2 regions of the Streptomyces sp. NPDC057565 genome follow, and region 1 is predicted to be linked to the other one. Evidence: riboswitches for the same ligand, from Rfam matches in the RefSeq annotation. Region 1 holds a riboswitch; the other holds the start of a gene.

The links. Region 1 has a riboswitch for cobalamin ahead of ACFU8W_RS07460 (prenyltransferase/squalene oxidase repeat-containing protein). Riboswitches for the same ligand answer to the same signal wherever they lie in the genome.
Region 2: another riboswitch for cobalamin. It lies ahead of ACFU8W_RS23190 (ABC transporter substrate-binding protein); the one in region 1 lies ahead of ACFU8W_RS07460 (prenyltransferase/squalene oxidase repeat-containing protein).

What each region holds. Positions count from the first base shown of each region.
Region 1 is NZ_JBHVFU010000003.1:40,611-44,767, forward strand. Features, by position in the region: gene ACFU8W_RS07450 (energy-coupling factor transporter transmembrane component T) at 1-817, opposite strand, end outside; gene ACFU8W_RS07455 (SCO2322 family protein) at 814-1,500, opposite strand; gene ACFU8W_RS07460 (prenyltransferase/squalene oxidase repeat-containing protein) at 1,497-2,759, opposite strand; cobalamin riboswitch at 2,867-3,001, opposite strand; gene ACFU8W_RS07465 (MBL fold metallo-hydrolase) at 3,033-4,070, opposite strand.
Region 2 is NZ_JBHVFU010000012.1:200,344-204,500, reverse strand. Features, by position in the region: gene ACFU8W_RS23195 (FecCD family ABC transporter permease) at 1-758, opposite strand, end outside; gene ACFU8W_RS23190 (ABC transporter substrate-binding protein) at 842-1,909, opposite strand; cobalamin riboswitch at 1,945-2,133, opposite strand; gene ACFU8W_RS23185 (beta-ketoacyl-[acyl-carrier-protein] synthase family protein) at 2,209-3,432, opposite strand; gene ACFU8W_RS23180 (acyl carrier protein) at 3,429-3,689, opposite strand; gene ACFU8W_RS23175 (acyl-CoA dehydrogenase) at 3,975-4,157, opposite strand, start outside.

The sequences.
Region 1 (4,157 bases):
CCTGCGAGGCCAGCAGGCCGTACGTACCGGCGCAGACCCCCAGCAGACCGCCGAGGGTGAGGACGTTCGTGGTGTGCCGGACGGCGGGCGGGACCTGCGCCGTACGCCCGTACCCGCGCGCGTCCATCGACGCCGCCACGGCCACCGACCGCTCCAGCGCACCCTCCAGCACCGGCAGTCCGATCTGCAGAACGGCCCTGATGCCCCCGGTCGGGCGGCCCCGCAGCCGGCGTGCGGTGCGCAGGCGCACCACATCGGCGACCATGTTCGGCGCGAACGTCATCGCGACGACGACGGCGACCCCCGCCTCGTACAGCGCACCCGGCAGCGACTTGAGCAGCCGGGCCGGGTTGGCGAGCGAGTTCGCCGCGCCGATGCAGATCAGCAGTGCGGCCAGCTTCGCCCCGTCGTACAGCGCGAAGAGCAGCTGCTCGGCGGTGACCCGGCCGCCGATCCTGACACCCTGCGCCCAGTCGGGCAGCGGGACTTCGGGGAGGGTGACCACCAGGTGCGTACCGGGGATCGGCGAGCCGAGGACGACGGAGAACAGCAACCGCACGGCGACGACGAACAGTCCGATCTTGATGAACGCCCCGTACGAACGCGCCCACGGCGCATCCGTACGGCGCGCCGCCACGACATATCCGGCCACGCCCACCAGCAGCCCGAGCAGCAGCGGATTGCTGGTCCGCGACGCGGCGGTGGCCAGCCCGAGCGCCCACAGCCACCAGGCCCCGGCGGGCAGGGCATTGCTGCGGGTCGCCGCGGGCGCCCGCAGTGCATGGCTGAGCCGGACCGCGCCGGGGGAGGCGGTCATCCGCGCCGGCGGCGGGCCTGCAGGACGGCGGCGATGCCGAGCAGCAGGACGGCACCGAGCCCGACGAGCACGCCGGTGGACGGACCGCTGCGCCCGTTCCCGGGGTGGGAGGACGAGGGAGAGGCGGACGCCGTGTGCCCGCTGCCGGAGACCTGCTCACCGCAGCCCGAGGCGGGGTAGCCGGAGATGGCGCAGAGCAGGGCGTCGCTGCTGTAGCGCAGCGGCTTGGCCACCGAGGCGAGCGCCTCGGCGGTACTCGCCCCGGGGGCGACCTGCGCACAGGCGGTGCGCAGCGCGGGCGGCGTCTCCCCGGCCGGGGCGTCCGCCGCCGTGCCGGGGTCGATGACGAGCGCGACGCGCTTGGTGCCGTCCTTGGCGGGGGTGTCCGCGCAGACCGTCGCGAAGTCGGGGCTGCGGCGCGGCTTCGCCGAGTCCTGGGAGTCCTCGCTCACGGAGAACCGGAAGCCCTGCACCGCCCCGTCGTCGGGCCGGACGAGCGAGGGTCCCTGGGTGGCGTAGGCCCAGCCGGACCCCTTGCCCTCCCAGAACGACCAGTAGCGGTAGCCGGCCGCATGGGCGGTGCCCGCGCCGAGCACGGTCAGAGCGGCGCCGAGCACCAGCAGCAGCGCGACGGCCACCCGTCCGCCGAAGGCATGCCCCGCACGATTCCCCGCCCGGTTCACGGCTGCTTCCGGCGGCTGCTGATCAGGAAACCGATGCCCGCACCGGCGGCGAGACCGATACCGACCAGCCACCACACCCCGAGACCGGCGTCGTCGCTGGTGCCGTCCTGGGCCGAGAAGTCGTCCGGGGTCGCACTGGGCGTGATGACGGCGGCGGGCGCGGGACCGCTCGCGTTCAGCTCCCGGATCAGGTCGACGCCACCGAAGTCGCGGGCGTCGGCGCCGGTCGCGTGCGCGGCCAGGACCAGCTGGGCATAGGCGGCCGGGCCGCTCTCCTCGGCCCAGCTCCTGGAGTTCTTCTGCAGCCAGCCGACCGCGTCGGCCGCCTTGTTCTTGTGGCCCGCGGAGGCCAGGGCGACGACCGCGTCCGCGGTGTTGCCGAAGTCGGGCTGCGGGGTGGTGTCGTCGGAGCCCGGCATCGGCGGCAGGTTCAGATGGTTGCCGTTCTTCGCGAGGGCGCCCGCGAGGTGGAAGGCGCCGTTCTGGGCAGCCTGCTCCGGCTTGACGACGTCGCTCGTCCGGCAGGCCGGCGGCTTGCCCTCGACCGTGGCGTTGTCCCCGGCGGCCAGCCCCTTGCCCATCGAGCCGAGCACGGCGGCCGCGGTGGCATCCGCGTTCGCGGCGAGCTTCCCGGCCTTGTCGGGCTGGTACGCGAACGCGCCCCCGTCCTTGCCGCCGCACGGGATCGCGAGCGCGAGCAGTGCGTCGTACGGGGTTTTGCCGCCCGGATTCGTCATGTCGCCGATCCGCTGGCCCTGCCGGGCCAGCGCGCCGATCACGATCGAGGTGGAGTTGGCGTCGCTGGGGGAACCCGCGTTGTAGCCCCAGCCGCCGTCCTCGTTCTGGATGGACTTCAGCCAGCGGACGCCGTTGTTCACGATGTCGCCGTGCCCGCCGATTTCCGCCAGCGCCTGCACCGCGGCGGCGGTCGCATTGGTGTCCAGCATGGTCTTGGCGTCGCACGGCTTGGAGACATCGGCGCGGTACGAGGCGTAGGCGCCGCTCGCGCACTGCTGGGCGATCAGCCAGTCCACCGACTTCGTCGCGGGCACGACCCCCTCGACGCGCTGGGCGAGGAAGGCCAGCGACTGCCGCCAGACCCCGTCGTACGTCGGGTCCTTGGTTCCGTACAGCCCGGAGGGCAGCGCGACGGACGGGGTGGGGGAGGGGGACGGTGCCGCGACCGCGGCCGGGGCAGCGGCCGCACAGAGCACGGTGGCGGTGGCGGCGAGCGCTGCTGCGCTGCGGCGTACGGTCATGGCGGGCTGAGCCTCTCCTGGTGGGAAACCGGGCACAGGCACACTCAGGCACCAGGCTCCGGCCCCGTATTCCTCGACGGTGCCGGCCACCGGGGTTCCGGTGACGCGAGCCGGTCACGACCGCGGACAGGGCAGCCCGACTCACCGCTGTGTCAGCGGCTCACGGTTGCGTGGTCAGTGCCGGATTCGCACCGGCTTCCCCCTGAACGGGCATGATGACGACTCGCACATTCTACCGGGGCGTAGCCGGCCCCTTCCGGGCGGAGGGCTGCCTCACACAGCGACGTACGTCACGGGTCCGCTGCCCGGCACCGCCTCCGCGCGCCCCAGCTTCACCAGCCGGCGCACATGAGCCTCCGCCTCGGAGACGGCGATGTTCCGCGAACCGTACGGGATCTGCTCCCAGGGCCGGTTCCACTCCATCCGCTCGGCCAGTTGCCATGGCGTCAACGGGGTGGCGAGCAGGGCGAGCAGTCCGGTCAGCCGCTCCTCGTGATGGTCGAGGAGTTCCCCTACGCGCCCCGCCGCGTCCGCGAACGGGTGCTGGTGGGCGGGGAGCACCTCGGCGACCCCGAGCCGGCCGATGCGCTCCAGCGAGTCCAGGTAGTCGCCCAGGGGGTCGGTGACCGTCGCATCGTCCGGGTCCTCGTACAGCCCGATGTGGGGGCTGATGCCGGGCAGCAGATGGTCACCGGAGAAGAGACGGCCGCGGCCGGGCAGACCGGCCGGGTGGTCCTCCTCCAGGTGCAGGCAGACATGGCCGGGGGTGTGGCCCGGCGTCCAGATCGCCCGGAGCCGCCGGCCCGCGAGGTCGAGCAGCTCGCCGGGGACGATCTCGCGGTCCGGGAGGGCGGCGCGCAGTCCGGGGAGCGTGCGCATCCGGCCGCCCGTGCGGGCGGCGCGCAACGGGGCGAGGTGCTCCTCCGGTGCGCCGACCGCGGCGAGCTTCGCCGCGAGGTAGCTCAACCAGGTGCCCGGTTCGGATTCGCGGGTGCGGCGCACGATCGCGGTGTCCGCGGCGTGCATCGCGATCCACGCCCCCGATGCCTCGCGGACCTGTCCGGAGAGTCCGTGGTGGTCGGGGTGGTGGTGGGTGATGACCACGCCGTGGATGCCTGCGATGTCCACACCGACGGCGGCGACTCCGGCGACCAGGGTGTCCCAGGCGTCGGGGTCGTCCCAGCCGGTGTCGACGAGGACCGGCCCGCGGTCGGTGTCGAGGACATGCACCAGGGTGTGGCCGAGCGGGTTGTCCGGGATCGGGACCTTGATGGACCACACGCCGCCGCCGTGCTCGGTCACCTGTGTCATGGGCTCCCCATCTCTCGCGTCGGCCGGGCCGCGCTGTGCCACCCCTACTGTAACGAGAACTTGTTCCATTAGTAGCCCAAGTCGACC
Region 2 (4,157 bases), on a different contig from region 1:
AGCGCGGCGGTCAGCAGCGCGGTCGTGCAGAGCAGCACGATCCGGGTGCGGCCGACGTTGACTCCCAGTGCGGCGGCCGCGTCCTGGCCGAAGGCGAAGGCGTCGAGCGTACGGGCGTGGCCCAGACAGATCAGCAGGGTCACGACGAGCACGCTGAAGCAGACCCACACATCGCTCCAGCCGACCCCGCTGAGCGAGCCGAGCAACCAGAACAGCACACCTCGGGTCTGCTCGGCGTCGGCCGAGGTCATCACCACGAAGGAGGTCAGTGCGGAGAACAGCTGCATGGCCGCGACGCCGGAGAGGACGACCCGGTCCGTCGTACCGCCGAGGGTGTGGCTGAGCAGCAGCACCAGGGCGAACGAGCAGAGCGCCCCGATGAATGCCCCGGTCGAGATCGACACCGCTCCCCCGCCCACCCCGAGTACGACGACCACGACCGCGCCCGTCGACGCCCCGGAGGAGACGCCGAGGACGAACGGGTCGGCGAGCGGGTTGCGGAGCAGGGACTGCATGACCGTGCCGCACACCGCGAGCCCGGCGCCGCACACGGCGGCGAGCACAGTACGGGGCATGCGCAGGTTCCAGATGATGCCGTCCCGGATCGGGGTGAGCCGCGAGTCGCCCACCCCGAGATGGGCGGCCACCGCGGACCAGACGTCGGCGACGGAGATCCGGGCGGGGCCGATGGTGACGGCGACGGCAACGGACAACCCGAGCAGGGCGACGCCCGCGGCCCACAGCACACCGTCGCGCAGCCCCCGCGCGCCACCGGCCCTGTGGTGCGTATCGGTTCCGGGTGCCTGCTCCGTACGTACCGCTGCGCCCCGTTCGGTGTCCGTCACCCGGCGAGCCCGAACGTCCGCAGCCCGGCGGCGACCTGTTCCAGGCCTTCGACCGTCCGGATGGACGGGTTCATGGCCTGGCCGCTGAGGAGCACGTACCGCTTGTGCTTGACGGCGTCCATGTTCTTCGTCGCGGGATTGGACTCCAGGAACTCGATCTTCTTCGCGGCGCTCTCGGCGGTCTGTGCCTTGCGCGTCAGATCGCCGATGACCAGGACGTCGGGGTTGCGGTCGGCGACGGTCTCCCAGCTGATCTGCGGCCATTCCTCATGGGTGTCGTCGAAGACGTTCTTCGCTCCGAGCTCCCTGGTGATGACGCCGGGTGCGCCGCAGCAGCCCGCCAGGTACGGGGCCTTGGAGTCGGAGAACCAGTAGAGGAGGGTGGCGTCGGACGCGTCGATGCCGTCGGTGGCCTTCTTCACCCGCTCCCGCAGCCGGGCGACGAGCTCGTCTCCGCGCTGCTGGACGCCGAACACCGCCGCCAGATCGCGCACTTCGCCGTAGACGCTGTCCATGGTCAGTGCTTCGGTACGCGCTCCGTCGCCGCCGCCGCTGTTGTCCTTGCCGGTGCAGTCGGCGGGCGACACGTAGGTGGGGACACCGAGCTCCTCGAACTGCTCTCGGGGGGCGACGCCGCCCTTGGCGAGGGTCGATTCGAACGAGGCGCTGACGAAGTCGGGTTCCTGGTCGAGGACCTTCTCCGACGACGGCCGGTTCTCCGAGAGGCGTGGCACCTTCGCGTTGGCCTTCTCCAGTCCCTTCATCACCGGGTCGGTCCAGGTGGCTGTGGCCGCCAGCCGATCGGCGAGGCCGAGGGAGAGCAGGATCTCCGTCGATCCCTGGTCGACGGAGACGGCGTGGTGCGGTGCGGCTGCGACGGTGACGGTGCGGCCGCAGTTCCTGAGCGTCACCGGATAGCCTTCGCCACCGGCTGACTTGGCTGCAGAGTCGTCGGTCCCTCCGCCGCACGCGGTCAGCAGGAGAAGTGCCGCCGAGAGCAGGGCGGCGGCGCGGACAGGGCTGGCTATGGACGGCACGGAGTCCCTCTGCGTCTCAGGGCCCATGCGCGGAGCCCGGTGTACGGAGTGCTGCCGCCCGGTACCGGGCGGCAGGTGCCAGCAGGTCTTCGGACTCGGGTTCCTTCGGACGGGACGCCTTCCCAGGACATCCGTGGACGTCCCAGTGGCCGTGGCCCCGCCCGTCCCCCTCACCGCTGCGCGTCAGCTCCGGATTCGCACCGGATTCCCTGACCCCTACGTGGAGTTTGACTGGCTTCGGCAAGCTATCACGCTGCCCCGCGCGGCTGGTCGGCGGTGTGGTGGGGCCGCAGGCGCCCCGGCCGTCCCGGCCCGCTCCCCCATGCCTACGGGCGCTGGAGGGCGACCACGGCATTGTGGCCGCCGAACCCGAAGGAGTGGCTCACGGCGCGTCGGACGGGCCGGTGGCGAGGCTGTTCGGTGACGCAGTCGATGTCGAACTCGGGCGCCGGGGCGTCCAGGTTGGCGATCGGCGGTACGACGCCGCGCTGCAGCGTGAGGATCGTCAGCCCCGCCTCGATGGCTCCGGCAGCCCCCATGCAGTGGCCCAGTACCCCCTTGGGGGCGGTGACGGGTGGCCGGTGCGGGTAGGCCCGGCTGATGAGAGCGGCTTCGGTGGCGTCGCCCAGCGGTGTCGACGTGCCGTGCGCGTTGACGTGTTCGACGTCCTCGGCCTCCCAGTCCGCGTCGCGCAGCGCGGCCTCGACCGCGGCCCGGGCGACGGCGCCGGACGGATGCGGACTGGTGGGATGGTGGGCGTCGGTGGTGGCGCCCGTCCCGGCGAGCAGCGCCCGCGGGACCGCTGCCCGGGCCCGTGCGTCGTCCGCCCGTTCCAGCACCATGACGGCGGCACCCTCGCCCATGACGAGACCGGCGCGGTCGGCCGCGAACGGCCGGCAGAGGCGGGCCAGGTCGCCGTCCCTCGTCGCGGCGGCACCGGACCGGGCGAATCCGGTCATGGCGACCGGGAAGACGATCGACTCGGTGGCTCCGGCGATCGCGAGGTCGCACTGCCCGGTGACCAGCAGGTCCCGGGCGACGGAGAGGGCGGTGACCCCGGACGAACAGGCGGTGCACGGCGCCAGGCTGGGACCGGTCGCCCCCATCCGGATGGCGATCTCCGCAGCGGGCATGTTCGGAATGGCGAGGAGGATCCCCGCCGGTGAAGTGGCCCCCGGTCCGCGCCGGTCGAGGGCGACGGCCTGTTCGGTCAGGCCCGCGGAGCCTCCGCTGCTGGTGCCGACGACCACGGCGACCCGGCTGCCGTCCCAGTCGGCCGGGTCCAGTCCGGCGTCCGCGACCGCTTCCCGCGCGGCGAGGACGGCGAACTTGACGTACCTCCCCATCCGGAAGGCCGCACGGCCGCCGACCGCCTCGTCCAGATCGATGCCGGAGACCGTGCAGGCGAAGTCGATCGCGCAGCCTTCGAGCTCGGGGACGGTGCGGGCCGGTGAGACCCCCGCGCACACCCCTTCCCAGGTGGTGTCGGTGTCGTTGCCGACCGGGGTAATCATCCCCAGACCGGTGACGGCGACGGCAGGCCTGTTCATCGGGCGTCGCTCATCGCGGGATCGCCGCTCATCGCAGCATCGATGAACGTCGTGATGTCGGCGAGGGTGGCGTCCTTGTAGAGCTTGTCGGAGTCGGCCTCGACCCCCAGCGTCTCCTTGATGATGACGGCGAACTCGGCGACGGCGAGGGAGTCCATCTCCAGGCTGTCCATCGTGGAACCCGGAAGGATCTCGGCGGCGGGCACCTTGAAGGTGTTCGTGAGAACGTCGGTGATCTTGGGGTGAATCGCGCTCATGATCTTCCTCTTCGCTAGGTCGTACAGGTCGCGCACGTCATGCAGGTTCTGCCGATGCCCGGGACGGCGGAACGCACGGTCCCGACGCCGATGTAACTGACTCCCGATCTGCCGGTTACGCCTTGCGGCGAACCGATTCGCCAACGATCATCCGCGGCTTCGTACAGCACCGGGAAAGGACGGATGCGGTGCCCCCGGTACGCCGGCAGAACGGCCCGGACTCCGAGGGCCCCGCCGCCTCCCGTACCCGGCACGGCTGCCCGGCGGTTCGCTCGCCCGAAGCCTTCAACGCTCCCCCTGCGCCCCGGTGGTGTGCCAGGACGCCTCCGGATCGTCGTACGCATCGACGTAGTCGGCGCCCGCGATGGGCCAGTCCGCGAGCACCTCGTCCGGCAGCGCGAAGGACTCGATCAGGGTGGGCAGATGCCCGGCGACGGCGGCGATGAGCTGCTCGACGGCGTCCGGCAG